Linked DNA regions of Pseudoduganella dura. The main gene of each other region encodes a partner of the protein of the gene in region 2 in a complex. Links are inferred from orthologs where the notes say so. Each region holds a gene or a part of one and is shown on either strand. Other genes may lie near its edges. The genes, in order: GJV26_RS22660 and smc.

Evidence for each region.
Region 1: the proteins of smc (region 2) and GJV26_RS22660 are in contact, whole or in part, in a crystal structure (PDB 3ZGX), measured with the Bacillus subtilis proteins. The link is inferred for Pseudoduganella dura from one-to-one orthologs.

The regions. Positions count from the first base shown.
Region 1 is NZ_WNWM01000002.1:5,155,161-5,169,072, forward strand. What follows is about bases 10,504-13,424. They hold GJV26_RS22660 (segregation and condensation protein A), read right to left. Parts: upstream 12,449-13,424; coding sequence 11,558-12,448; downstream 10,504-11,557. Other genes in these bases: GJV26_RS22650 (EAL and HDOD domain-containing protein), read left to right, coding at 10,504-10,593; panC (pantoate--beta-alanine ligase), read right to left, coding at 10,669-11,508; GJV26_RS22665 (DUF3460 family protein), read right to left, coding at 12,467-12,652; GJV26_RS22670 (DMT family transporter), read left to right, coding at 12,811-13,424. Also shown: GJV26_RS22600 (chemotaxis protein), read left to right, coding at 1-356; GJV26_RS22605 (response regulator), read left to right, coding at 440-805; chemotaxis protein CheA, read left to right, coding at 852-3,080; GJV26_RS22615 (chemotaxis protein CheW), read left to right, coding at 3,120-3,602; GJV26_RS22620 (methyl-accepting chemotaxis protein), read left to right, coding at 3,717-5,435; GJV26_RS22625 (CheR family methyltransferase), read left to right, coding at 5,453-6,319; chemoreceptor glutamine deamidase CheD, read left to right, coding at 6,384-6,983; GJV26_RS22635 (protein-glutamate methylesterase/protein-glutamine glutaminase), read left to right, coding at 7,020-8,090; chemotaxis response regulator CheY, read left to right, coding at 8,304-8,693; protein phosphatase CheZ, read left to right, coding at 8,697-9,344; more of GJV26_RS22650, read left to right, coding at 9,385-10,503; more of GJV26_RS22670, read left to right, coding at 13,425-13,716. UniProt on the Bacillus subtilis protein: Participates in chromosomal partition during cell division. May act via the formation of a condensin-like complex containing Smc and ScpB that pull DNA away from mid-cell into both cell halves.
Region 2 is NZ_WNWM01000002.1:5,773,492-5,788,572, reverse strand. Bases 3,800-7,889 are described here. They hold smc (chromosome segregation protein SMC), read right to left. Parts: upstream 7,537-7,889; coding sequence 4,000-7,536; downstream 3,800-3,999. Other genes in these bases: GJV26_RS25245 (phosphatase PAP2 family protein), read right to left, coding at 7,651-7,889; GJV26_RS25255 (cell division protein ZipA C-terminal FtsZ-binding domain-containing protein), read right to left, coding at 3,800-4,003. Outside these bases: UTP--glucose-1-phosphate uridylyltransferase GalU, read right to left, coding at 1-45; NAD-dependent DNA ligase LigA, read right to left, coding at 232-2,589; more of GJV26_RS25255, read right to left, coding at 2,600-3,799; more of GJV26_RS25245, read right to left, coding at 7,890-8,298; GJV26_RS25240 (DUF1631 family protein), read right to left, coding at 8,613-10,697; GJV26_RS25235 (hypothetical protein), read left to right, coding at 11,013-11,201; GJV26_RS25230 (ATP-dependent Clp protease proteolytic subunit), read right to left, coding at 11,369-11,929; GJV26_RS25225 (ABC transporter permease), read right to left, coding at 12,141-12,947; GJV26_RS25220 (ABC transporter ATP-binding protein), read right to left, coding at 12,944-13,699; GJV26_RS25215 (ABC transporter substrate-binding protein), read right to left, coding at 13,696-14,673; GJV26_RS25210 (aryl-sulfate sulfotransferase), read right to left, coding at 14,676-15,081. UniProt on the Bacillus subtilis protein: Required for chromosome condensation and partitioning.

The DNA.
Region 1 (13,912 bases), 620 kb from region 2 along the record:
TCCGCCTGCTGCTCGACGGCGGCACGCCCACGCTGGACGCCAAGGAAAAGCTCGAGGCAATGAACGACCAGGTCGGCACGCATGTCAACGCGGCGATCACCAGCATGCAGTTCCAGGACATGACGAGCCAGCTGATCGACCGCACGCTGAAACGCGTGACGGGCCTGCGCGAATTCCTGGCCACGCTGGGCGCCCATGGCGCCGAGATGAACCCGGACAGCGACAACGACGAGATGGTGGAACTGCTCGGCAAGGTCAGCATGGCGCTGGCGATCCAGAGCCTGGAGCTGCGCAACGTGCTGCGCAAGGCGGTCAGCCAGAAGCATCTCGAGAGCGGCGACATCGAGCTGTTTTGAACAGACGCATCGGTATCGAATACACAGTGGGCCATCAAGTGCCCGAAATTTAGCAGCTAAGTTTTGATAAGTGAGAGAAGAAAATGGCAAAAACGATTCTTGCGGTTGACGATTCCAGCTCCCTGCGCCAGATGGTGGCGTTCAGCCTGAAGGCCGCCGGCTACCAGGTGGTGGAAGCGGTCGACGGCCAGGATGGCCTGGACAAGGCAAAGCAGGGCGCAGTGGACCTGGTGCTGACCGACCAGAACATGCCGAAGATGGACGGCCTGCAATTGATCAAGAGCCTGCGCGAACTGCCTGCCTACGCGAAGACGCCGATCCTGATGCTGACCACCGAATCGTCGGACGAGATGAAGGCCAAGGGCCGCGCGGCCGGCGCCAACGGCTGGCTGGTCAAGCCGTTCGACCCGCAACGCCTCATCGAGGTCGTGAAGAAGGTCATCGGCTGATCATGCGTGCCGTGAACTTGGCACTTGGCATTTGCGGAGTCTCCCCATGACCATCGACATAAGCCAGTTCTTCCAGGTCTTCTTCGACGAAGCCGAGGAATTGCTGGCTGAAATGGAGCGGCTGCTGCTGGCGGTCGACGTCGAAGCGCCGACCGAGGAGGATCTGAACGCGATCTTCCGCACCGCCCATTCCGTGAAGGGCGGCGCCGGCACGTTCGGCCTGACCGACATGACGGAAGTGACGCACATCCTCGAGACCCTGCTGGACCGGATCCGCAAGGGCGAGATGGCGCTCACGCTCGACCACGTGGACGCGTTCCTGGCCGCCAAGGACGCGCTGAAGATGCAGCTCGACGGCCACCGGCTGGGCACCGCCGTCGACCAGGACGCGGTGGGCGACGTGCGGATGATGCTGCAGCACCTCGCGCAGGACGTGCAGGTGGAAGCGATCGCCCACATGGCGCCGGCATTCCACGGTGCCGCGGCGGAAAGCGAAACGGTCGATCACAGCGGCGGGCGCCGCTGGCGGCTCGAACTGCCCGCGATGCCGCACCGCGACGTGACGGCGCTGGCGGCCGAACTGGGCCTGATGGCGCACGTGGCGGTCACGCCGATCGACCGCGAGCGCAACGCGATGCTCGTGACCACGCATGAAAGCCTCGACGACATCGTGGCGATCTGCTCGTTCGTGCTGAATACGGAAGAAATGAACGTCGTCGAGCTGCCGGCGCTGACCGGCGAGCAGGCGGCGCTCGAGCAGGCCGCACGCAAGGACGTCGAGGACGATCTCGGCTATGGCTTCTTCGAGCCGTTGAGCAAGGCGGAAGAGGGAACAATGCGCGCCGCTACGCAGTCGGGCGAAGGCTATGGTTTCTTCCAGCCGCTGGAGGAAATCCGCGCCGGCGCCGAGAGTGCGGGTGACGCGGCGCGCGGCTACGGTTTCTTCCAGCCGGTCGAACAGATCCGCGCCGCGGCGGGCATCAAGGATGCCGCGCCGGCCGAAACGGCGGTGGAAGAAAAGAAGGCGCTGAAGAAGGAAGTGGACAAGGCGGCCGCCGCAGGCCAGAGCGGGGGCGCCGAAGCGTCGTCGATCCGCGTATCGATCGAGAAGGTGGACCAGCTGATCAACCTGGTGGGCGAACTGGTGATCACGCAGGCGATGATCGAGCAGCGCGTCGATGCGCTCGACGCGATGGTGCACGAAAAGCTGCTGGCCTCGGTGGGCCAGCTGACGCGCAATACCCGCGACCTGCAGGAAGCGGTGATGTCGATCCGGATGATGCCGATGGACTTCGTGTTCTCGCGCTTCCCGCGCATGGTGCGCGACCTGGCCACCAAGCTCGGCAAGAAGGTCGACTTCATCACCAACGGCGCCGCCACGGAACTGGACAAGGGCCTGATCGAGCGCATTGTCGACCCGCTGACGCACCTGGTGCGCAACAGCATCGACCATGGCATCGAAATGCCCGAGGTGCGCCGTGCGGCCGGCAAGGCCGATGCGGGCCGGCTGTTCCTGTCGGCCTCGCACCAGGGCGGCAACATCATCATCGAGGTATCGGACGATGGCGGTGGCCTGAACCGTGAGAGGATCCTGGCGAAGGCCAGGCAGAACGGCCTGCCCGTGTCGGACACGATGCCCGACGCCGACGTATGGCAGCTGATCTTCGCACCGGGCTTCTCGACGGCCGAGCAGGTGACGGACGTGTCCGGCCGCGGCGTGGGCATGGATGTCGTCAAGCGCAACATCACGGCGATGGGCGGCACCGTCGACATCCGCTCGGCCAAGGGATTCGGCACCACGATCTCGATCTCGCTGCCGCTGACGCTGGCGATCCTGGACGGCATGTCGATCCGCGTGGGCGACGAGGTCTACATCCTGCCGCTGGGCTTCGTGGTCGAGTCGCTGCAGCCGGCGGAAACCGACGTGCGCGAAATCACCGGCAAGGGCCGGGTGGTCAAGGTGCGCGGCGAATACCTGCCCCTGATCCCGCTGTACCAGATGTTCGGCATCGCCCCGCGCTTCGCCGAACCGTGGGAAGGGATCCTGGTGATCCTGGAAACGGAAGGCAGGAAGGCCTGCCTGTTCGTCGACGAACTGGTCGGCCAGCAGCAGGTGGTGGTGAAGAACCTGGAATCGAATTACCGCAAGGTGGCCGGCATTTCCGGCGCCACGATCCTGGGCGACGGCGGCGTGGCGCTGATCCTGGACGTGGCGGCGCTGATCCGCTCCTCGCGCCAGCTGGTGGACGAAGCCACCCTGAGCATGCTGGGCTGAGCCGGCATATTGAACAAAGACTCCGACAAAGGAAATCACATGGCAGACCCCATCCAGAACGCCGACATCGCGGGCCACGAATTCCTGGCCTTCACGTTGGGCAAGGAAGAATACGGCATCGACATCCTGAAGGTGCAGGAGATCCGCGGCTACGAAGCGGTGACCCGCATCGCCAACGCGCCGGAATTCATCAAGGGCGTGATCAACCTGCGCGGCATCATCATCCCGGTGGTCGACATGCGCATCAAGTTTCACCTCGGCGAACCGGTGTATGACCAGTTCACCGTGGTGATCATCCTGAACATCAACGGCCGCGTGGTGGGCATGGTGGTGGACAGCGTGTCGGACGTGACCACGCTGGAGCCGGACCAGATCAAGCCGTCGCCCGAGATGGGCACGGTGTTCTCGTCGGAATACATGATCGGCCTCGGTACCGTCGGCGAACGGATGCTGATCCTGATGGACATCGACAAACTGATGTCGAGCCCGGAAATGGGGCTGATGGACAAGACGGCCGCCTGAGCGGCCGGTCAGGCGGCAAATACGCAGCAAATACGCAGGCAAATACATCGCGGCCGGCGCCCCGCCAAGAGGGCGCGCCGTATTCAGGGTTGCATTGAGGGAACGGGAATTAATATGAGCGTACGGGATTACAAGATCGGTACACGCCTAGGCATCGGGTTCGGCATCATCTTGCTGATCCTGGTGGCGCTGGTGCTGACCGCCAACGGACTGAATCATCGCAACAAGGCGCAGCTGAACGAGGGGCTGGAACTGACCAGCGCCAAGACCCGCGCGGCGATCGCGATGAAAAGCGCGATGCTCGAATCGGGCATCGCCATGCGCAACATCGGCCTGCAGTCGGACGTGGAGCTGATGCAGAAGGAAGAAGCCAAGGTCAAGGCGCAGCAGGCGCGCTACTCGGAAGCGCTGGGCAAGCTGGAAAAGCTGGGCCTGGACGACACCGAAAAGAAGGTGCTGGCCGAACTGGCCGAGCTGGACAAGGGTGTGGATACCGCGTTCAAGGACGCGATGGCGCAGGTGATGGCCTTCAATGCCGAGGGTGCCACGAAGATCATCTCGGGCCGCATCGATCCGCTGAACACGCGCACGCTGGAAGGCCTGAACCGCCTGGTCGAGATGCAGCACGCGGCAATGCGCACGCTCCAGGATAACTCGGTGCAGGCGGATAACCGCGTGCTGATGCTGACGCTGCTGCTGGGTGCGCTCGGCGTCGCCGTCGGTGTCGTCTGCGCGATCTTCACCACGCGTTCGATCACCGTACCGCTGGCCGGTGCCGTCGAGGTGGCGCAGCGTGTCGCCGCCGGCGAGCTGACCTCGCGCGTGGTGGTCGAAGGCAAGGATGAAACCAGCGCGCTGCTGCAGGCGCTGAAGGACATGAACGACAGCCTGGTCAAGACCGTGGGCCAGGTGCGCAGCGGTACCGAAACCATCGCGCTGGCGTCGCAGGAAATCGCCTCGGGCAATGCCGACCTGTCGTCGCGCACCGAGACGCAGGCCAGTTCGCTGGGCGAGACCGCCAGCGCGATGGGCACGCTGACCTCGACCGTCAAGCAGAACGCGGACAATGCGCGCCAGGCCAACCAGCTGGCCGTGACGGCTTCGTCGGTGGCGGAAAAGGGCGGCCAGGTGGTGTCGGAGGTGGTCGATACGATGGGTTCGATCAAGGCGAGCTCGTCGAAGATCGTCGACATCATCGGCGTCATCGACGGCATCGCGTTCCAGACCAATATCCTGGCGCTGAACGCCGCCGTGGAAGCGGCGCGCGCCGGCGAACAGGGCCGCGGCTTCGCCGTGGTGGCTTCCGAGGTGCGCAACCTGGCACAGCGTTCGGCCAGCGCGGCCAAGGAGATCAAGGCGCTGATCGACGATTCCGTGACCAAGGTCGATGCCGGCGGACGGCTGGTCGACGAAGCGGGCCAGACAATGGGCCTGATCGTCACGTCGATCCGCCAGGTGGCCGACATCATGGGCGAGATCACCGCCGCCACGCAGGAACAGAGCCAGGGTATCGAGGAAGTGAACATTTCGATCGCGCAGATGGACGACATGACGCAGCAGAACGCCGCGCTGGTCGAACAGGCCGCGGCGGCGGCCGAGAGCATGCAGGACCAGGCGCAGCGGCTGGCCGAGGCGGTGGCGATCTTCAAGCTCGGTGGCGAGCAGGTCGCCCTGGCGGCGCCGGCACGCCCGGCAGCCAGGCCTGTGCCGAAGGCCGCGGTGGCCCATAAGCCGCCGGTGCGCGCGGTCGCCGTGCTCGACGTGCCGGTGAAGAAATCGCCGGCGAAGAAAGCCGCCCCGGCGCCCGCGGGCGACGACTGGGAAGAATTCTGACCGCCCCGGGAGCCGAGATGTCCAGAGACACCGTCAAGGAATTCGATTTCAACGGCCGCGATTTCGAGCGGGTCCGTGGACTGATCTACAAGCGGGCCGGCATTTCGCTGGCCGACAGCAAGCAGGAAATGGTCTACAGCCGGCTCGCGCGGCGCCTGCGCGCGACGGGCATCGTGTCGTTCGCGAAATACCTCGACGACCTGGAAGCCGGGCGCATGCCCGACGAGTGGGAATCGTTCACCAACGCGCTGACGACGAACCTGACGTCGTTCTTCCGCGAGGCGCACCATTTCCCGCTGCTGGCCGACCACGTGCGCAAGCACAAGGGCGAAACGCTGAACATCTGGTGCTCGGCCAGTTCCACGGGCGAGGAACCGTACTCGATCGCGATCACCGTGTGCGAGGCGCTGAACACGTTGACGCCGCCGGTGCACATCATCGCCACCGACATCGATACCAACGTGCTGGCCACCGCCGCCAACGGCATCTATCCGATCGAACGGATCGAGAAGCTGACGGCCGAGCAGCAGCGCCGCTTCTTCCTGAAGGGGAAGGGCGACAAGTCCGGCATGGTGCGCGCGCGCCCGGAACTGCGCCAGCTGATCACCTACCGCCAGCTGAACCTGCTCGACGAGCGCTGGGACATCCGCGGCCCGTTCGACGTGATCTTCTGCCGCAACGTGATGATCTACTTCGACAAGGCCACGCAGCGCAAGATCCTGTCGCGCTTCGTGCCGCTGATGAAGCCGGATGGATTGCTGTTCGCCGGGCATTCGGAGAATTTCCTGTATGTGTCGGACGCCTTGAAACTGCGCGGAAAAACCGTGTACGAGCTGGACACCGCCGCGCGCGCCAGCGCGGCGGCGGCCGTGGCGAAAGCCTGAATACGGCATCGAACGCCGGCGCGCGAAGCAACCACCAAGCGAGAGCACAAAGCGAAAGACCCAGATGGACAACGAACACATCGCCACCAACGTCTACTACGACCGCACCTTCGACTGCGAGGCGGCGAAGATCCTGCCGGGCGAGTACTACTTCACGAACAAGGACATGCTGATCGTGACCGTGCTCGGGTCGTGCGTGTCGGCCTGTATCCGCGACCGCGTGTCGGGCCTGGGCGGCATGAACCATTTCATGTTGCCGGACGGCGGCGCGGACGCGAACAGCCCCGTGTCGGCATCGGCGCGCTACGGCACGTATGCGATGGAAATCCTCATCAACAGCCTGCTGAAATCGGGCGCCCGGCGCGATAACCTGGAAGCCAAGGTATTCGGGGGCGGCGCCGTGCTGAAGGGCTTTACCGCGATGAACGTGGGCGAGCGCAACGCGGCGTTCGTGCAGAGTTTTCTGCGCAACGAGCGGATCCGCGTGGTGGCCGAGGATTTGAACGACATCTATCCGCGCAAGGTCTATTTCTTTCCCCGTACCGGCAAGGTGCTGGTGAAGAAGCTGATGCAGTCCCATAACGACACACTGGCGAAACGCGAGATCGAATACGCGAGCCGCCTGAAAAAGCAGCCGGTCGCCGGCGAAATCGAACTGTTCTGACAAGGCGCAGTCCTGCGCAGTCTTGCCGAGGAAACCATGAAGATCAAGGTAGTCGTCGTCGACGATTCCGCGCTGATCCGCAGCGTGATGACGGAAATTATCAACAGCCAGCCGGACATGGAAGTGGTCGGCACTGCGCCCGATCCGCTCGTGGCGCGCGAGCTGATCAAGCAGACCAACCCGCACGTGCTGACGCTGGACGTGGAGATGCCGAAGATGGACGGCCTCGACTTCCTGGAAAAGCTGATGCGGCTGCGGCCGATGCCGGTGGTGATGGTGTCGTCGCTGACCGAGCGCGGTTCGGAAATCACGATGCGCGCGCTCGAACTGGGCGCCGTCGATTTCGTGCAAAAACCCAAGATATCGATCCAGACCGGCATGCGCGACTATGCCGACCTGATCGCCGATAAAATCCGGGCGGCGGCCAAGGCGCGCATCCGTGCCCGCACGCTGCCCCAAGCGGGCGCCGAAGGCGCCGCTCCCCTGCCACAATTGCGCAATCCACTGATGTCGTCCGAAAAACTGATCATCGTCGGTGCCTCGACCGGCGGAACGGAAGCGATCCGGGAATTCCTGATGCAGATGCCGTCCGACTGCCCGGGCATCCTGATCACGCAGCACATGCCGGAAGGGTTCACCCGCTCGTTCGCGAAGCGCCTGGACTCGCTGTGCAGGATTTCCGTGTGCGAGGCGCAAGGCAACGAGCGCGTGCTGCCGGGCCATGCCTATATCGCGCCCGGCCACTCGCACCTGCTGCTGGCGCGTTCCGGCGCGAATTACATGACGAAGCTCGACACAGGCGAGCCCGTCAACCGGCACCGGCCGTCGGTGGACGTGCTGTTCCGGTCGGCGGCGCAACACGCGGGCAAGAATGCGGTCGGGGTGATCCTGACCGGCATGGGCAAGGACGGCGCGGCAGGGATGCTGGAGATGAAAGCGGCCGGGGCGTATAATTTTGCCCAGGATGAGGCCAGCTGCGTGGTGTTCGGCATGCCGCGCGAGGCGATCGCCGTCGGTGCCACCCACGAGGTGGGAGCATTGCCGGCATTGCCCGGGATGGTGCTGGGTTACCTGGCACAGCACGGGATGCGCGCCCTGCGGGTGTAGCCCGGTCGGCAACCTATCGTCGACTTATCGGCGGCGATTCTGTGCCACTATGTGACTGCAGTACGCGATACAACGGTTTTGTGTTTTTTACCGGCGATTCGAGGGCGCTTCATTCCCTAGAGGCAACTTAAATGCTATCCTTCGAATCGCTGGTGACGCGACACCAACCACACTAATTATTTATAACCGCGTAGAGAAACAACGGAGCAATTCATGGCTGATCCAAAGATGAAATTTTTAGTTGTTGACGACTTCTCGACGATGCGCCGCATCGTCCGGAATCTGTTGAAAGAACTGGGTTATGCCAATGTGGACGAAGCCGAGGATGGCGTGATGGCGCTGGCCAAGCTGCGCTCGGAACAGTTCGACTTCGTCGTGTCCGACTGGAACATGCCGAACATGGATGGCCTGACGATGCTGCAGAACATTCGTGCCGATCCAGCGCTCGCGAAGCTGCCGGTGCTGATGGTGACCGCCGAAGCCAAGAAGGAAAACATCATCGCGGCGGCCCAGGCCGGCGCCAACGGCTATGTTGTCAAGCCTTTCACCGCGGCCACGCTGGACGAAAAGCTGAACAAGATTTTCGAGAAAATCGGAGTCTGATTCATGGGTGAGCAAGCCGGCGTCGCCGTCGCGGAAGGCGCGGATCCGCATGAGGAGTTCCTGGCGCGCATCGGGCACATGACCCGTGCGCTGCACGAGAACCTGCGCGGTCTCGGGCTGGACAAACTGATCGAGAAGGCGGCCGAGGATATCCCTGATGCCCGCGATCGGCTCGACTATGTGGCGCGCCTGTCCGAAACGGCCGCGCAGAAGGTGCTCAATGCCACCGACGAAGCAGGCCCCCTGCAGGATCGCATCTGCAGCGACGCGAAGGACCTGTCCGGCGCATGGCAGGCGCTGCTCGATGGCCAGGGCGGCGACAACGCCGACTGGCGCGCGCTGGCGCAGCGCACCGTCGCCACGCTGGCCGCCACCACCGAGGCCACCGGCGCCACCAAGGGTCACCTGATGGACATCATGATGGCGCAGGATTTCCAGGACCTGACGGGCCAGGTGATCAAGCGCGTGACTTCCATCGCGCAAAACCTCGAAAAGCAGCTGGTACAGACGCTGATCGACTTCGCGCCCGAGGAGCTGAAGAGGGAGATCGACACCGGTCTCCTGAACGGCCCGCAGATCGACAAGGCGAAAGACGGTGTCGTTGCCGATCAGAGCCAGGTCGACGACCTGCTCGACAGCCTGGGCTTCTGATTCAGGACGGGCCGTACGGCCCGTTTTTACTTTCCCCGCCATGCACCAAACGCATTTCCTCGTCCGCGAGCCGCTGCTCGATCCCCAGCAGCGCGTGGTCGGCTACGAACTCGCCTGGCAGCTCGACCCCGCGGCCGTCCCCGCCCAGGCCGAGCTGGAGGACCTGGTGCGCTTCGTCGCCGGACTCGTCAACGATGCCGAACGGGGCTGGCTGCTGCGCGACAAGACGCTGTTCCTGCAGGCCGTGCCGGGGATGCTGTCGACGGACGCGCTGCATGACCTGCCGCCGCAGCACACGGTGCTGTCGATCCGCACCGCCGAACTGGCCAATCCCGACACGCTGGCCGCCGTGCGCGCGCTGCGCGCCGGCGATGTCGGCATCCTGCTGCGCAACTGCGACCTGGCCCGCGTGGGCAACCGGCTGCCGATGATCGCCTCGTTCGTCGAGGTGCGCTTCACCGGCGCCGACGTGGCCGAGCAGGCGCGCGCCTATGCGGCGCTGAAGCAGTCGTCGGTGCGCATGGTCGGCCGCCCGGTCACCACGTGGGAAGACTTCGATGCCTGCGCCGCGCTGGGCATCGACGCCTTCGTCGGCAAGCTGCACCTGACGCCGCGCCCGGGCCCGGAAGTGAAGGGGATGAATCCGGCGCAGACGGTGATCCTGCAGCTGATGCAGATGGTGCAGGCCAATGCGGACGTGCCGAAGCTCGAAGGCGTGCTGAAACGGGATGCCGCGCTGTCCTACAAGCTGCTCCGCTTCATCAACTCGGCCGGGTTCGGCGCCGGCCGCGAAGTGCAGTCGCTGAAGCAGGCCATCGCGATGCTGGGCTACCAGCCGCTGTATCGCTGGCTGACCCTGCTGCTGGCCACGGCCAGCACGAGCGGCTACTCGCCGGTGCTGCTGGAAACGGCGGTCGTCCGCGGCCGGCTGGCCGAACTGCTGGGCCTGGCCGCACTGGGGCGGGCGGATGCGGAGAATATCTTCGTCGCCGGCATGTTCTCGCTGCTGGACCGGCTGCTGGGAATCCCGATGCAGGAAGTGCTGGAGACGGTGCCGCTGTCGGCCGAGATCGTCGCCGCGCTGCTGGAGCGGGGCGGGCGCTACGGCCCGTACCTGGCGCTGGCCGAGGCGTGCGAGCTCAATTCGAGCCTCGTCGCTTCGCTGGCCGCATCGCTGCGGCTCGCGCCGGAAGAGGTCAACCGGGCGCACCTGTCGGCGCTGGCGTGGGCGCAGAGCGTGACGGGTTGACAGGCGGCGCCACGCGTTGAGCGGAACCGGTACCAGGCATCATTCCTTTCGGGAGTGGCGCCTGGCACCATGACATCAGATTTCCAGGTTGTCGATGAGGCGCGTGGTGCCCAGCTTCGCGGCGGCCAGCACCAGCAGCGGCTCGCCCTGCGCGAGGTCGCCGGCGTTCGGCGGTTGCAGGTTGGCGCGCTTGCGGATGCTGATGTAGTCCGGCTTCCAGCCGCGCGCGGCCAGGCCGTCCATGGCCTTGTGCTCGAGCTCGAACACGTCGAGGTGGCCGGCGCGCACCTCGCCGGCGACGGCATTGAGCGCCGCATACAGCGCCGGCGCCTCGGCGCGTTCCGTGGCGGACAAATACATATTGCGCGACGACAGCGCCAGGCCGTCGTCGGCGCGGAACGTCTCGGCGCCGATGATCTGCGTGGGCAGCGCGAACTGGCGCGCCATGTTCCGCACGATCATCAACTGCTGGTAATCCTTCTTGCCGAACACGGCCACCTTCGGCTGCACGCACGAGAACAGTTTCGTGACCACGGTGCAGACGCCGTTGAAGAAGCCCGGACGGAATTCGCCTTCCAGGATGTTGCCGAGGTCGTCCGGCGGCTGCACGCGGTATTCCTGCGGCTCCGGGTACAGGTCTTTCTCGGTCGGCGCGAACAGCACGTACACGCCTTCCTTTTCCAGCTTCTCCACGTCCGCCTGGAACGTGCGCGGATACTTGTCGAAATCCTCGTTCGGGCCGAACTGCAGGCGGTTCACGAAGATCGATGCCACGACCGGGTCGCCGTGCTTGCGCGCCAGGCGCATCAGCGACAGGTGGCCTTCGTGAAGGTTGCCCATCGTGGGCACGAATGCGGTACGCAACTGGCCTGACAGCTGGTCGCGCAGTTCTTCGATGGAGGAGATGATTTTCATAATATTCTTGTTGGGTCAGGCCGGGAGCCGGCCGGGGATTCGTGTGAAATCATGCGGGCGAATACGCGAGGCGCACATAGATCGGCGCAAACGGCTCGGCCTGGGTGATTTCGATCAGGGTTTCTTTTGCCAGTTCCAGCATCGCGACAAAGTTTACAACGAGCACCGGCACGCCGCCAGCCACGTCGAACAGGTCGGCGAACTCGACGAAGCGTTGCGACTGCAGGCGGCGCAGGATCATCGTCATGTGCTCGCGCACCGACAGCTCTTCGCGCGAAATCCTGTGATGCTGCTTCAGTGTCGCGCGCTTCATCAGGCCGCGCCAGGCCGCCTGCAGGTCCGCCGGACTGACGTCGGGCCACACCGGCACCAGGCTCTGCTCGATGAAGACCTGCGTGCGCACGAAATCGCGGTCCACCTGCGGCACGGCGTTCAGGTCGTAGGCGGCCAGCTTGATCTGCTCGTATTCCAGCAGCCGCCGCACCAGTTCCGCGCGTGGATCTTCCGCCTCGATCTCGATGTCGTGCGGGCGCTGCGGCAGCAGCATGCGCGACTTGATCTCGATGAGCATGGCCGCCATCAGCAGGTACTCGGCGGCCAATTCCAGGTTCGACAGGCGGATCTGGTCCACGTACTTCAGGTACTGCAGCGTGACCTGGGCCATCGGAATGTCCAGGATGTTGAAATTCTGGCGGCGGATCAGGTACAGCAGCAGGTCCAGCGGGCCTTCGAACGCTTCGAGGAAGATCTCGAGGGCATCGGGCGGGATGTACAGGTCGTTCGGCAGCTTCAGCAGTGGCTCGCCGTACAGGCGTGCGAAAGCGGCGCCGGCAGCGGGTGCGCCAGCGCTATCGCCTGCTGGCGGCGCTCCGGCCGGGCTGTCCGGCGCAGCGGTGGCGCTGCTGCCCTGTGCGTCGCCCGCCGCGTCGTGTGGCAGCATGCGTGCCGTCCCGAAGGATCAGAGCTTGTTCTGGTAAACGTAGGGCTGTTGTGCGATGCGGGAATCGCGCTGGCGGGCCTGCTCGTCCAGCGTGGTCGGCGCCTTGTCCCACAGCAGGGAACGGCCCTGTTGCTGGCCTGCCTCGATGCTCGGGTTCTTGTCCTTCAGAGCCTTGATGAACTGGGTGTGCTCGGACTCGTACATGCGGTGTTGTTTGAACAGGAGTTTCATATCGTGAAAGGTGGTGGAAAGCAGCGGGTATTCTACCGCGCTGCGGCATGCCTCAGGGAATTTCCGTATCGTGCCGCATCCCCGCCTGCCGCGTCTGCAACGGCTTGCCGGATCGGTTATTCTTTCCTGCAATGAATTCACGCCTGACACCCCATACCGCCTTCCTTCTGACCCTGGCACCCCTGCTATGGGCCGGCAATGCGATCGTCGGCCGCCTGGTGCACGAACTGGTGCCGCCGATGACGCTCAACTTCCTGCGCTGGCTGCTGGCGCTGCTGATCCTGCTGCCACTGGCGGGGCCGGTATTCGGGCGCGACAGCAACCTGTGGCGGCACTGGCACCACTATGCCGTGCTGGGTTTGCTGGGCGTGGGCATGTATAACGCGCTGCAATATCTCGCGCTGCAGAGCAGCACGCCGATCAATGTGACGCTGGTGGCCGCCGGCATGCCGGTGTGGATGATGGCGACGGGCTGGCTATTTTTCGGCGCGGCCGTGACACGCCGGCAGATCGTCGGCGCGGTGCTGTCGATCGGCGGCGTGCTGGTGGTACTGGCGCGCGGGGAATGGCACCATTTACTGGAATTGCGCCTTGTCGCCGGCGATTTGTTCATGATCCTGGCAACGATCGCCTGGTCGCTGTACAGCTGGCTGCTGATAAGGACTTCCGAGCCTGCCGCGCTGCGCGGCAATTGGGCTTCATTCCTGATTGCCCAGGTGGGATTCGGTGTTGCATGGTCGGGCGCATTCGCCGCCGGAGAATGGGCAATACTCGATCCGGTCATCCATTGGAACACGACATTGATTGCCGCGCTGGTTTATGTCGCGATCGGCCCGGCCATTATCGCATTCCGCTGCTGGGGTGCTGGCGTGCAACAGGCCGGCCCGGCCATTGCCGCGTTCTTCAGTAATCTCACGCCATTGTTTGCCGCCCTGATGTCGTCCGCATTTCTCGGCGAGGCGCCGCATCTATATCACGGCGTGGCATTCCTGCTGATCGTCGGCGGTATTGTCGTGTCATCGCGCCGCCCGGCATAGGTTCCATAGGTGCGCCAGCCGCGTTTTAAAACTGATATGTTGAAGCGGTTCCCTTGAATGCCGGAGGCCACATGCTGAAAATGCTTGCCGCAATCGTCGCGGCACAGTTGTTATTGGCGGCGTGCGACCAATCCACCCCGCCCAAGCCGCCCAAACCCATCGCTGGACAGCAACAATCCTGATAACAGCACAGCCG
Region 2 (15,081 bases):
GCCGAGGCCTGCGACGGGGAAGACGGCCTTGCGAATTTTATTCATCTGCTTGTTCTCGTTCAGAATGTTTCTTGACCAGGATGCTGTTGGAAACCGGTGCCTGCGACTGGCGCCGTCAACACGGTCAGCGCTGGATAACCGGTGCCTGACACCTTTTCCAGGTGATTCATCCGGAAAAGGTGTCAGGCACCGATGTTCGCATGCCAACCGTGAAATCGAGGCGCTGGCTGGTTACTTGCCCAGCAGCGACAGCAATCCCGCTTCGTCCAGGATCGTCACGCCCAGTTCCTCGGCTTTCGCGAGCTTGCTGCCGGCTTCGGCGCCGGCGACCACGTACGAAGTGCGCTTCGATACGGAGCCGGAGACCTTGCCGCCGGCCGCTTCGATCATCGCGCCGGCCTCGTCGCGGGACAGCGTGGGCAGCGTGCCGGTCAGCACGAACGACTTGCCGCTCATCGGGCCTTCGTCGGCGGCGGCCGCTTCCGGCAACTGCGCCAGCAGTTCCGTGCGCAACGCCGAAAGGTCCATCAGCACCTGCCGGTTCGCCTCGGACGCCATCCACTCGTCGAGCGACGCGCTCACGGTCGCCGGCAGGCCGAACGCGTTGAACACCTGCAGGAACGCCAGCGATTCCAGCGTCATGCCGTCCGCCAGCAACTGCTTCGCACGGGGCTCGGTCAATTTCGGGATGCCCAGCGCGGCGAGCAGCTTGACCTCGTCGAGCTTTTCCCGCAGCTGCGCCTTGGGCGGATGTTCGCCCTGCGGCGTGACGCCCGCGGCCAGCAGCGCATCGATGGCCTGCTGGTTCTTCTCTTCGGCAAAGAAGTCGGCGATCGACTCGGCCACGGTGCCGCCGATATCGGGCAGCACCCGCAGCAGCGCGGCCGGCGCGCGGCGCACCAGCTCGAACCTGCCCAGCCAGTCGGCCAGCGTTTTCCCGGTCGATTCGCCCACGTGCCGGATGCCCAGCGCGAACAGCAGGCGCTCCAGCGGCGGCTTCTTGCTGGCATCGATCGCGGCCAGCAGGTTGTCCGCCCACTTGGTGGGCACCTTGCCCTGCCGGACGGTTTCCGGCGTGGTGCCGTCGCGCTCGTCGGCGGCGCGCTTCATTTGCAGCAGGTCGTCCAGCGTGAGCCTGTACAGGTCCGCCACGCCGTGCACCAGGCTGCATTCGACCAGGCTGTCGATGTAGCGGTCGCCCAGGCCTTCGATATCCATCATGCGGCGGCCGGCGAAGTGACGGATCGCTTCCTTGCGCTGCGCGGCGCACGTGAGGCCGCCGGAACAGCGGGCTATTGCTTCTCCTTCTTCCCGCACCACGTGCGAACCGCACACGGGGCATGTATTGGGCAGAACATAGGCCGCCGGTTCGGGCGTCGGGCGCCTGTCCAGCACAACGGCCAGCACTTCGGGGATCACGTCGCCGGCGCGGCGCACGATGACGGTATCGCCCACGCGCACGTCCTTGCGGCGCACCTCATCCTCGTTGTGCAGCGTGGCGTTGGTGACGGTCACGCCGCCGACGAATACCGGCACGAGGCGCGCAACCGGCGTGATGGCGCCGGTGCGGCCCACCTGCACCTCGATCGCCTGCACCGTGGTCAACGCCTCCTCGGCCGCGAACTTGTGGGCCAGCGCGAAGCGCGGCGCGCGCGACCGGAAGCCCAGCGCCTGCTGGTCTTCGGTATTGTTCACCTTGTAGACCACGCCATCGATCTCGTAGGCCATGGCCGGCCGGGCCTTGCCCACCCGCGCGTAGAACTCCAGCAGGCCATCCTTGCCGCGCACCACGGCGCGTTCCTTCGCCACCGGCAGGCCCAGCTGCTCGTACCAGTCCAGCAGGCCGGCGTGGGTGGCCGGCATGTCCATGCCGGCCAGCTCGCCGATGCCGTACGCGAAGAAGCGCAGGTTGCGCTGCGCGGTGATGCGCGAATCGAGCTGGCGCAGCGCGCCCGCCGCGGCGTTGCGGGGATTGACGAATTCCTTCTGCCCGGCCGCGCGCTGACGTTCGTTCATCGCCGCGAAATCGGCCTTGAACATCAGCACTTCGCCGCGCACCTCGACAACTTCAGGGAGATCCTTTCCATGCAGGCGCAGCGGGATCGACTTGATCGTGCGGATATTCGCCGTCACATCCTCGCCGGTGTAGCCGTCGCCGCGCGTGGCGGCCTGCACGAACACGCCGTTCTCGTAGCGCAGGTTGATCGCCAGCCCGTCGAACTTCAGCTCGGCGGCATAGTCGACCTGCACGGCATCGAGGCCTTCGCGCACGCGGCGGTCGAAGTTCTCGATGTCGTCGTCGGTAAAGCCGTTGTTCAGCGACAGCATCGGCACCGCATGCGTGACGGCGGCGAACTGCCCCAGCGGCGCGGCGCCCACGCGCTGCGTTGGCGAATCGGACTGCGCCAGCTCGGGATGCCGCGCCTCGAGCTGCTGCAGCTCGACGAACAGCTTGTCGTATTCGGCGTCCGGAATCGTCGGCGCGTCGAGCACGTGATAGGCATGCAGGTGCCGGTTAAGTTCGGCGGTCAGCCAGGCGGCGCGCTCGGCCGGCCCATGCGGCGCCGGGCTTGATAACTCTTTGTTCATTGCTCGGGAATCAGTTGAACAGCCGCAGTGCGCGGGTGGAGCCGGCCGGGATGTCGGAAGCTTCCATGTCGGCATAGAATTCCTTGACCTGGCCGGCGATCTCGGCGATCGACGCGTCGGACAGCGGCTGGTTGTAGTCGTCGACGATGATCGCATCGAGGCGCTGCACCAGCGACCTGGCGCACGCGATCATCGTGCCGAAGCCGTCGCGCGCCGGCGCCACGCACGGCACGTCCAGCAGCAGTGTCAGGCGCGCGGTGGTTTCCTCCGCCGGCGACACGTTGGTGGACAGCGTGAACAGCTGGCCGCCTTCGCCGTCGCCCATCACGAAACGGCCGTCCGGGCGCAGGTCGTAGCCCTGCTTTTCCAGCGCGCCGACCAGCGTGGTCACATCCCATGGCGCGCCGTTGGCGGCCAGGTTCACGCCCAGCTGCGCATCGTGCGCGGCCACGAAGCGGTGCAGGTTCTTCGCCTCGGCCATCACCTCGATCATGTCCGGGATCTGCGGCTCGGCGCCGATTTCGTCGGCCACGCCGCGCAGGCGCGTCACCAGCTCGGAATATTCGAGTTCGTTCAACGCCGTGGTGCGGCTGGCCAGCTGCACGCCGCCCTGCACCTTCGTGTAGACGATGCCGTGGCGGATCGGTTCCCAGTCGCCGGAAACGGCCAGGCCGATGTAGTGCACCGGCTTGTTGCCGACCAGGCGCAGCTTTTGCAGCGCCGGCAGCAGCTTCTCGCCGCGCTGCGCCGTTTCCATGTCCAGCGGCAGCAGGCAGTCGATCAGCGGATCGACCAGCGACGTGGCCTGCTCGGCACGCAGTACCGCGGCATCGGCCACGGGGTTCGGTGCAGCCGCTTCCGGGGCCGGCGCGGCTGCGTGCGCGGCTGCGGCGGCGGGAGCGGGAGCGGGCGCGGGCACCGAAGCGGAGGCAACGGCGGGAGCAACGGCAACGACGGGCTCCGCGGAAACGGGCTCGCTCGTGAACTCGGGCGAGGCAGCCGCGGCAGCGGCCGGCACAGGTGTCGCCGCGGGCGCCGCGGCAATCGGCTCGTCGATCGTGAACTCGGGATGCTGCACGTCGTCCGCCACGACGCTCGGCGCCACGGTATCCTCGTGCGGCGGCCGGCCGTAGGCGCCGGAGCCGCCGTCGACGATCGGCACGTCGCCCAGCGTGAAGCTCGGTTCGGCGCGCGCCGCCGAGGTTCCATGGGCGGGCGCATGGGCAGGCCCGGGTTCCGCGGCGGCGGTGTCGAAGCCCGGCTCCTCGGTGCGCATCAGCACGTCGTCATGCTCGGACGCAAAGGCCCGCTCGACGCTTTTCTTGGCCTTGTGCTCCTGCCACTTGTTGTAGACGAATACGCCGGCAACGAAGACGCCGGCGGCTGCGATCAAACTGGTCTGAAAATCTGTCATGCTGCTTGTGCCTCGGTAGCGAAGTTGGCGGCGGCTTCCATATCCACCGCCACGATGCGCGATACGCCCTGCTCCTGCATCGTCACACCGATCAGTTGAGTGGCCATCTCCATCGCGATCTTGTTGTGCGAGATGAAGAGGAATTGGGTCTGGTCGGACATGCGTTTCACCATCCGGCAGAAACGTTCCGTGTTGGCGTCGTCCAGCGGTGCATCGACTTCGTCGAGCAGGCAGAACGGCGCCGGGTTCAGGCGGAACATCGAAAACACGAGGGCCGTCGCCGTCAGCGCCTTTTCGCCGCCGGACAGCAGGTGGATCGTCGCGTTCTTCTTGCCCGGCGGCTGGGCCATCACCTGCACGCCGGAGTCGAGGATCTCGTCGCCCGTCATGGTCAGTTTAGCCTGTCCGCCGCCGAACAGGATCGGGAACAGTTCGGAAAAGTGCCCGTTGACGCGATCGAAGGTCTCCTGCAACAGGTCGCGCGTTTCCTTGTCGATCTTCTGGATCGCATCCTCGAGCGTGTCGATGGCTTCCGTGAGATCGCGGTTTTGCGCGTCCAGGTAGTTCTTGCGCTCGGACGCCTGCGCCAGTTCGTCGAGCGCGGCCAGGTTGACGGCGCCCAGTGCGGCGATCGCATTGGACAGCCGCGTCACCTCGCCCTGCAGGTATTGCGCCTTCATGTCCGGCTGCAGCCGTGCCGCCAGCGCCGCTTCGTCGAACTGCGCGACGGCCTGCGCCTCGGCGAGCTGCTGCGCGAACTGTTCCTGGTTCAGCCGCGCGGCCTGTTCCTTCAGTTGCATTTCCATGATGCGGTCGCGTTGCGGCTGCAGGCTGCGCTCGTTGTTCGTGCGCGCTTCCTCGGCATGGCGCATCTGCTGCGAAACCTGGTCCAGCTCGTGCCGCGCATCGGCCAGCGCGCGTTCCTGCTGCGAGCGGCGGTCGAGCAGGTCCTGCAGGCCTTCGCTGGCGCTGCCCGCTTCGAGGCCGGCCAGTTCCTGCTCGCCGGCGCGCAGGCTGTCGGCCACCTGGGCGGCCTGCGTGGTGGCGGTGGCGATGTTGCGGCGCAGCTCGTCGATGCGATGGCGCGCGGATTTCTCGGCAAATTCCGCTTCCTGCGCGCGTCGCTCCAGGTCGCGCAGCGCCTCGCGGGCATCGGCCAGCCGGGCTTCGATGCGCAGGAACGCTTCCTGGCCCTCTTCGTGCGCGCCCTGCAGTTCGGCCAGTTCGTAGTCGAGCTGTTCGAATTTCTCTTCCGATTCGAGCTTCACCGCCATCTGTTCCGCTTCCTGCGCGGCGATCTCGGCGAGGTCGCTTTCGATCTGCGTGCTGCGCTGGGCGAAGCGCGCCTCGACTTCGGACAGCTTTACCACGTCGAGCTGCAGCGCGTGCACGGCCGTCGTCAGCGCCCCGTTGCGCTGGCGCAGTTCGGTTACCACGCGGGTGTGCTGCGCGAGGGCCGCTTCGGCGCGCACCGCGCGGGCGCGGGCCTCGTCGGCCAGCATCGCCTGGGCGCGCAGCTGCTTGGCGATGTTGTCGATTTCCTGCTGGCGGCCCAGCATGCCTTCCTGCTCGGAATCGGCGGCATGGAAGCGCACGCTGGACTGCGTGACCACGTGCCCCTGGCGCGTGACGAAGCAGGCGCCGGCCGGCAGGTGCACCCGGTTCGAGAAGGCCTGCGCCGTGTCCTCGGCCACGAAGACGTTGTGCAGCCAGTCCTGCAGCACGCCGCGCAGGCCGGGATCGTTCAGTTTCAGCAGGTCGAGCAGCGGTTTGAAGCCGACCGGCGCGGCCGCGGCCGGCGCGGCGGTCACGGGCGCGAACAGGGCCAGCTTGGCGGGCGGCGCATCGCCGAGGAAGTGCTTGGCCCAGTCGAGGTTCGATACCTGCAAGGCGCCGGCGCGCTCGCGCAGCACCGATTCCAGCGCCGGTTCCCAGCCCGGCTCGATGGCGAGCTTTTGCCACAGCCGCGGCAGCTCGTCCAGCCCGTGCTTCTGCAGCCACGGCGTGACCTTGCCCTGCGTCTGCACGCGCTCCTGCAACTGGCGCAGCGCGGTCAGGCGCGCATCGAGCTGCGCGCTGGTGGCGGTTTCGCCTTGCACGGCGGCCTGCGCGGCGCGGCGTTCCTCTTCCAGGCGCGGCTGCTGTTCGAGCGCCTCCTCGAGCTGCATGCCGGTTTCTTCCAGCGCCTGCTGCTTTTCTTGCAGTTGATAACGCAGGTTTTCCAGGTGCGCGGCATCCGGCATCGCCAGCCCGTTCCTTTCCTGCTGCAGCCGCTCGCGGCGCGCGACGAGGCCGGAGAGGATGTTCGAGGCATTTCTCTGGTGCGCCGATTCGAGTTCGAGCTGCTGCTGCGCGCCCATGATGCGGGCACGCGACTGCGTCGCTTTCTCCTGTGCCGTGCGCCATTCGCCCTCCAGCAGCGGCAGCAGTTCGCCCTTCTGCTCGGCCAGCATGCGCGATTCCTCGACCTTCGCGGCCAGCTCCTCGAGGTTGAATTCCGCTTCCTCGACCTGCCCGCCGTACTCGCTGGCCTGTTGCTGCCATTGATCGCGCTGCGCCGCCAGCGTGCCGAGCTGCTGCTGCAGGCGGGTGCGCGATTCGACCACGAACTTGATCTGCGCCTCGAGGCTGCCGATTTCGGCATTGGTCTGGTACAGGGCGCCCTGCGCGCTGTGCAGCCGGTCGCCGACGGCGAAGTGGGCCTGCCGCATCTGTTCCAGCGACAGTTCCACGCCGCGCAGTTGCGCCGTCTGCTGCTCCAGGTCCGTCTGCGCCTGCAGCACCTCGGCGAACCAGCGCGCCTGCTCGGCCTGCGCCTCGTTGCGGCGCAGCAGCCAGAGCAGCTTCTGCTTTTCGTCCTGGTCCGCCTGGAGCTGGTGGAAGCGGGTCGCGACCGCGGCCTGCCCCTCGAGTTTTTCCAGGTTGCCGTTCAGTTCGCGCAGGATGTCTTCCACGCGCAGCAGGTTGTCGCGCGTGTCGTGCAGCCGGTTTTCCGTTTCGCGCCGGCGCTCCTTGTACTTCGAGACGCCGGCGGCTTCCTCGAGGAATACGCGCAATTCTTCCGGACGGGATTCGATGATGCGGGCGATCATGCCCTGGCCGATGATCGCGTACGCGCGCGGACCGAGGCCGGTGCCGAGGAAGATATCCTGGATGTCGCGCCGGCGCACCGGCTGGCCGTTGATGTAGTAGGTGGAAGTGCCGTCGCGCGTGAGCGTGCGCTTGACGGCGATCTCGGCATACTGGCCCCACTGGCCGGACGCCTTGCCGTCATGGTTGTCGAACACCAGCTCGACGGATGCGCGGCCGGCCGGCTTGCGGTGCGTGGAACCGTTGAAGATCACATCCTGCATCGACTCGCCGCGCAGCTCGGATGCCTTCGATTCGCCCAGCACCCAGCGCACCGCATCGATGATGTTGGACTTGCCGCAGCCGTTCGGGCCCACCACACCTACCAGCTGCCCCGGCACCTGGAAATTGGTGGGATCGACGAACGACTTAAATCCCGACAATTTAATGGAAGATAGACGCACGTAGGTAAATGTTCTTCGCCCGGCAGGCTGGTTGCAGAGGTGGTTATCATACCATCGCGCGCAACGGCTCTGGACAAAATCGCACTATTGCGTCCACCGGTGCGCCGGCAAGCCTCAGACCGGCCCCTGCGCTTTCCTGTACGGCTTGCGGTCGGGGCCCAGCTTCCAGGCGCGCTGGACCGGCTCGTTGCCCGACAGGTACACCGCCACCTGCCGCACCCACCTTTCGCCCGGCACAGGTTTCGTGAACGGCATCACCAGCACCAGCGGCACGCACAGCGCGACCAGGATGCGGCCGACGGCCGCCGGCCGCTCGCTGCGCGCCATGGCGATGAATGCCGCGGCCACGGCCAGGCCCACGCCGCCGCCGAGCACCACTTCAGACATCGAATGCGCCAGCACCGGCACGCGGGAGAGGCTGATCAGCACGGACAGCAGCACGCCGCCGGCCAGCGCCGCGTGGCGGACAAGCGGCCGCGCCTTCAGGAACATCAGGTAAAGCACCACCGGGTACACGGCGCACGCGCGCATCGCGTGCCCCGACAGGCCGGCGAACTTCCACTCGGGGATGCCGATGCCCCAGCCGTACCAGGCCACCTTGGTGGCCACCACGAGCAGCAGGCCGATACCGAACAGCAGGCACCATGACAGCGACAGGCGCCAGGTGCGCCCGGCCAGCAGCCATACGGCGACGGCAACGCCCAGCGGCCCCGTCACACCCATACTGCCCAGCGCCGACAGCGCCATCCACAACATCATCATCGGTTCGATTCCTCGTGATTGCCTGCACCGGTTTATACACGAAAAGTTGCGAATTAGCAACTTCATCTTAATGCCACGTGTATGCCACATCGTGCAACAAGGCCCCTGCCGACAGCGGTTCCCGGCATAGCCGGTCGACCACGCCCAGGCGACCGCGGAGGTGGCAGGGTAGTGACTATATATTAAGTTCTTCTTAAACTTGCCGCTTCGATCACGGCCGCGGTACTTCCCGCGCGGCATTTGCCGGCATGCGTGACGTGGCACGCGGCGGCCGGACGGGCCTGGAACGGGCGTTGTCCGCGTTGTTCCGCCGCTCAGGCGGCGGCCACGCCGGCATGCCCGGCCGGATCCGTCGCGCCGGCATCATTCACCGCCAGCGCCTGCGACAGCGCGCGCACCACCACGCCTTCGGCATGCAGCACGGTGGCCGTGCCGGCGCGCAGGCGCTGCGCCAGTTCGGTTGCCGCCAGCGAGAACGCTTCCTCGCGCGCGCCGTTGGAAAAGATAAACAGGGTGCGCAGGGGGCTGATCCATGCCAGCCGGACCTTGCGCGGGCCGCCGTCGCCATCGAGGTCGAACCACGTGCCGCGCGCCAGGCCGGCCAGTTCTTCTTCCGGCGCCGGCGCAGGCGGCACCGTCGCCGCCCGGGATTCCTGCGCCGCACGCGCCGCGCGGCGTTCGGCCGCCAGCCGGGTGGCCTGCACGGCAAGCTCCAGCCTCCGTTCGGCCGGCATGTCCAGCGGCGCGCGCACGATCGACGCGTGGCAATCGGCCAGTTCGGCGAAGAAGCGCAGCCGGTCGGCATCGTGCCACCGGACGACGTCCAGCCACCGGTTCAACGTGGCCAGCAGGGACGGGAGTTTCGCGATGAAGTCCCGGCGCTCGCCGGCGTCGAGCTTTGGCCGCACGCTCCACAGCAGGTCGTCCATCGCCTGCGTGGCGTGGCGTACCGCGCCGGGCCTGTCGTCATCGATGCTGTAGGCAACTGTGAGCACGTCGGTCCATTTGTTTTCCAGGAACGCTTCGACCACGGCCACCACTTCGCCGGTGCCGACGCGCATCGCCACTGCATCCCGCGCGCAGCGGCGGGCCGCCGCGGTTTTCTCCTGCTTCAGCGCGGCGGCGATCGGTGCCGCGATGGCGCCGGCCGCTTCCGCTTCTTCCGCCTTCAGCGCCGCCTCGAGTTCGCGAACAGCCTGGTCAAAGGCCGCCGCCGCCTCATCGCCGTCGCGCGCGGCACGGTCGACACTGCGGCGCATGGCCTGGAACTGGGGATCGTCGCGCCGCCCGCCGCCGCGCAGCGTGCGCTCCCAGCCCAGGTGCGACAGCAGCTCCAGCAGGCGGCGCGCCGGGTGCTGTTCCTGGAAGAAGAAATCGCGGTCCGCCAGTGCCGCCTTCAGCAGCGGCAGCTGCAGCAAGCCGAGCAGCTCGCGGCTTTCCGGCGAAATCGCCTGGTCGCCGGACACGGTATCGAACACGGCGGACAGCAGGTCGATCGTGCCTTCGTCGGCGCGCGACAGCATGCCGGGGGGCGCGTTGCGCCGCAGCGCCGGCAACCGGACCACGTTGGAGGCATCGCCAGGCCGTACCTGCAGGCTGGCCAGCCATGCCTGCAGGTGCGCACCGACGGCGCCGGCGGGCGGTGGCGCATCGCTATCGGCCGGCGCGCCTTCCGCGCCGGTGCGCGCGAAGTACGCATGGAGCCGGCGGGACAGTCCGGCCTGGCGCCGGCCGTCATGCGCGGCCTGCTCCGCCCATGGCCGGCGGTGGATGCCGGACGGCACGCCACGGCGCTCCAGCGCGAGATCGAGCGCGGCATAGATCCTGCCGAGGTCGTGGAACCGGTCCGGCTGCAACAGCGCCAGCACGGCGGCGGCACTGTCCGGCTCGCCGTCGAACTCCGTCCACGCCTGGTGCAGCGCGGCGACGAAGACCTCGGGCCGGAATGGATTGGTGCGGAGAGTTTCGCGTTCCAGCAGGCGTGCCAGGCGGGCATTGAGCACCGCGAGGGCATCGGCATGGGCGGTATCGAACGGCCTGGCAATGGCGCCGAAGGTCACGCGCTGGTCCATTTCTTCGTAGGGCACCAGTTCCAGCGGCTGCTCCGCCCCGCGCGGCCGTGGTGCCAGCCGGGCCAGCTCTTCTCGCAATGCCCGTTCGAGCACCCGGCTCACGACCGGGAGCAACGCATGGCAACGGCCGCGCAGCAGGCCGGCGGCGCGGGTGCGCGCCCCTGCGGGCGCGGCGCCGTCCTCCAGGATGCCGGCCAGCTGCGAACAGACAGCGCCGAAGCCTTCGGCCACGTGGCGCAGCGCGATCGCGACCAGTTCTTCCAGCACCGCGTGCCGCGGGCTGACGGCCCCCGGTGGCAGCTCTGGATGGGTGGAAGTGGAAAGCATGATTACGGACGGATGATCGATGGTCTCATTCTGCCACACCATTTCCACAAAGCAATATCAAGGTGGAAATTATCGACAAAATCCGCGTCGTATTGCCGCTGTGCTCGCGTAAGTCCTTGTATTGTCGAGCTTAATGCTTGTGCTGCGGGGCCTTGTCCTACAGGGGCTAACGGTAAACTCCGATATCCGGCGTCTGATCGAAAACGCATCATTTCGCTACCGGAAACGAGTTCGTGACACGGTCGCGCCAAAGCGGCACGGTCACTGATGAGCAACGGCGCGCATTGTCTACTTCACTTGATAAAGGAACGCAAAATGGCCTCGAATCAGAAAAGCGGTGGCAACAAGCAGGGCTCTTCCTCCTCCAGCAGCGGCTCGAAACAGTCCGGCAACAAAGGCTCCGCTTCGGGCGGCACCCAGGGCGGCACGCCGGAGCAGCATGCCGAAGCCGGCCGTCAAAGCCACAAGAACGACACCAAGAAATCCAGCTCGCGCGGCAAGTAACAACGCCGGACCAGCGTGCAGCCGATATTCGCGGCCGGATGCTTCACCACGAGAAAAGCCTGGAACAGCAGTGTCGTACCAGGCTTTTTTCTCGTCCGTGCGAGCTGCAGCGCAACCTGGACTGCGATGCGCGGCGAACCTGGAATCCGGACCCGGATATTCCTGGTTTAAATATTCGTCACCCGCTTGCCTTTCGGGGGGCGGAAATCGCGGATTTCGTTGATGAGGTCGACCTTGGCGGCATCGCGCGCGGTCAGGTGCAGGTCGGCATGGGCATGGACGAGCCAGTGTTCCTCGCTCAGGTGCACGTGCTGGCGCAGGATCGACTCGGTGCGCGCATCGTCCGCCTGCAAACCCTCGACGATGATGCGCAGGGCATCGGGCCGCGCCCCCGAAGGCGCGCTGGCATGCGACTTGTGCACCATGAAGCGGCCGGTTTCGCTGGCATAGCGCTCGCGCCCGGCCAGGAACAGGATCACGGCAATCGACGCCACTGCGCCGCCGTTGTACATGACCACCTTGATCGGCAGGTTGGACAGGTAGTTGTACAGGCACAGGCCATCGCTGACATAGCCGCCATTCGATTGCAGCAGGATGTGGGCAGTCTCGACGCCGTCCTCCGTCATGTCCGCCACCGCTTCGAATACACGATGGACCATATCGCTGTTGACGTCGCCCGACAACGTGAACCATGCGGCGCCATCGAGCTTTTGCTTATCCTCGCTCATATTTTTTTACCCTCAAAGAACGGTTTCCCGCATTCTAGCGCACGACCTGTTTTTGGGGCCGCACGACCGTACGCTGGAGGAATGGTCGAGTGTTGCCGCGGGTTACAGCGACCTGCGGTTCAACAATATCCAACACCGTCTTCGGGGCTTCGCGGCCCGAGGTTTCCTGCCTTGTTTCCTGCCTCATTTCCTGCTTTGCTTCCTGCTTGATCTACCGCACCGATTCATGCCAGTGGCGCAGCAGCAGGCGCCCCGCCCCGCTTGCCGCGGCGAACAGGGCAAAGCCCAGCATGGTCGCGGCGATCACTTCGGCAAACAGCAGCGCCGTATCCATGCGCCCCTGCGCGAACACGATCTGCACGCCGAGCCCGCCGGCGGCGTTGCCTGCGCCGATGATGAATTCGCCGACGATGGCGCCGATCACCGACAGCCCGGCGGAAATGCGCAGGCCGGCCAGCGTGTGCGGCAGCGCCGCCGGCAGCCGCAGCCGGATGAAGGTACGCCAGCGCCCGGTGCGGTGCAGCGCGAACAGTTCGAGCAGCTGCACCGGCGTGGAACGCAGGCCCAGCAGCGTGTTGTTCACGATCGGAAACAGCGCCATGATCAGCGCGATCAGCACCACCGAGCGTTCGTTGTAGCCGCTCCACAGCACGATCAGCGGCGCCACCGCGACCACTGGCACCGTCTGCAGCAGCACCGCATATGGATACAGGCAGCGTTCCAGCAGGCGCGCCTGACTCATGGCCGCCGCCAGCGCGATGCCGAGCAGCGCCGCCAGCACATACCCGAGCACCGCTTCGCGCAGCGTGGTCGACGCGGCGCCGGCCAGCAGTGTGGCGTTGTTCGCGGCCGCGCCGGCCACGTCCAGCGGCGACGGCAGCAGGTAACCCTTGCCCCGGTAGACGGTCATGCACAGCGCCTGCCAGGCGCCCAGCGCCAGCACCGCCAGCGCCGGGGCGGGCAGCCATTGCGCCGCCATGCGCCCGGCGGCAGAAGAACGGAAAGCAATGTCGGTCATGACTGCCCCTGGATGGTGGTGGATGCGCGCAGTGTGGCGCTGACCTGCCCGGCCAGCGCGGCGAAGGCGGGGCTGGCGCGCAGCTCCGGCGCGCGCGGGAATGCGAACGGCACGTCGAATACCCGCACCACGCGCCCCGGGCGTGGCGCCATCACCACGACCCGCTCGGACAGGAACAGCGCCTCGTGCACGTTGTGGGTGACCAGCACGGCGGTAAATCCCGCCCCCTGCCACAGCTGCGACAGCTGTTCCTGCAGCAGGTCGCGGGTGAGTTCGTCCACGGCGGCCAGCGGCTCGTCGAGCAGCAGCAGGTCGGGCCGCAATGCCAGCGCGCGGGCCAGCGACAGGCGCATGCGCATGCCGCCCGACAGTTCGTGCGGATAGGCGCGCTCGAAGCCGCCCAGGCCGACCTGCCGCTGCACTTCCGCGGCGCGCGCCCGGCAATCGCTTGTCGCCCAGTCTTCCAGTTCCATCAGCAACCGGACGTTGCCCTCGACCGTGCGCCAGGGCAGCAGCGCGGGCTCCTGGAACACGAAGGCCGGCGTGCCCGCGCCGCGCAGGCAGCGGCCGGTGCTGGGTTCGACCAAGCCGGCGATGATGCGCAGCAGCGTCGATTTGCCGCAGCCCGACGGCCCGACGATCGAGGTGAACGACCCGGCCGGCAACGCCAGGTCGACGGTATCGATCGCCTGCAGGCCATTGTCGTAGCGCTTCGAGATGCCGTCGAGCGTGATGCCGCCGATGCCGCTCATGAATCGCAACCGGGAACCAGCGTGCGGTCGAACGCGCTGCCGGCATCGAATCCGGCCGGCAGGAATTTCACGGCGGCCAGCTGGGCCGCCAGTTCGCGCCAGCGCGCTGCGCTCATGCAGCCGAATTTCGCCGGATCGCCCGCCAGTTGCGTGTCGATCAGCTCGCGGCTGGCCGAGTCGTACAACGCGGGCGGGATCTGCTGGTTCAGGCCGGTCAGCAGCGGCCGCAATGCCGCCGGGTTGGCCGCGTAATTGCGCCAGCCCTGTCGCACGGCGGCCACGGTGGCGCGCACCAGTGCCGGCCTGTCGCGGATCATCTCGTCCGTGGTGAACAGCACGCCATAGGAACGGTAGCCCAGCGACGCCAGCGTGACCTGCTGCACGGCCACTCCGGCCTGTGCCATGCGCGCCGGCAGGTACAGCGAATAACCCTGCTGCACCATGCGGGGATCGTTGCGGAACAGGCTCAGGTCGCCGCTGACGGGAATCGACCGCGCCCCGTCGAGCCCGTAGCGATGCCGCAGCCACTCCCAGTACGCGCTGCCCAGGTTGACTGCGAAGGTGCGGTCGCGCAGGTCGCGGATCGATTTCACGGCCGGGTTGCGGTGGTAGACCAGCGTGTAGGGAACGTGGTCGAGGTGCGCCAGCACGGCGCGCACCGGTGCGCCGCGGGCCCGCGCCAGCAGCAGGTCGTCCGCGTTGGCGATGCCGAATTCGGCCTGGCCCGATGCCACCTGCGGAATCGTCTGGATGCGCGGGCCGCCCTGCCGCACGGTGATGGCGATGCCGGCATCGCGGCCCAGCTTGTCCTGCTGCGCCTGCCAGTAGCCGGCCTGGTCGGGCTGGGCGAACCAGTTCAGCAGGATGCGCACCGGGACGGGTTCCGCGGCTGGCGCGGCGCAGGCCGCGGCGTGCACGGCAAGGCTCGACAGGACCGCGGCGCATGCGCGCCTGGTAAAACGAAGCATGCGCATGGTCAGTCCTTCAGCCACGGCAGCTGTTCGCGGCTGTAGCGGAACGTCTGGAACACGCTGTTCTGGCGGCCGGGCACGTAGCTGCGCGCGGCTTCGTCCGGATACTCGGCGAACCACGGAATGATGTACTCCCACACCACTTCGCCGGCCGGCGTGACTTCGAACAGCCGCCCCGTGGCCGATTCGGTGACGTGCGTGTTCCCGTTCGGCAGGCGCTGGGCGCTGCCCATGTAGGCCGTGTAGAACGCGTTGACGAGTTCGTCCTGGTACGACCACACCACCTCGCCGGTGCGCGGATCGATTTCCAGCACGCGCGAATAAACCACGTGCTGGCCCTTGCGGAAATTGCCGTTGTCGAAAGCGAGGATATTGCCGTTCTCCAGCGCCACCGGCGCATGCTGGTGCGAC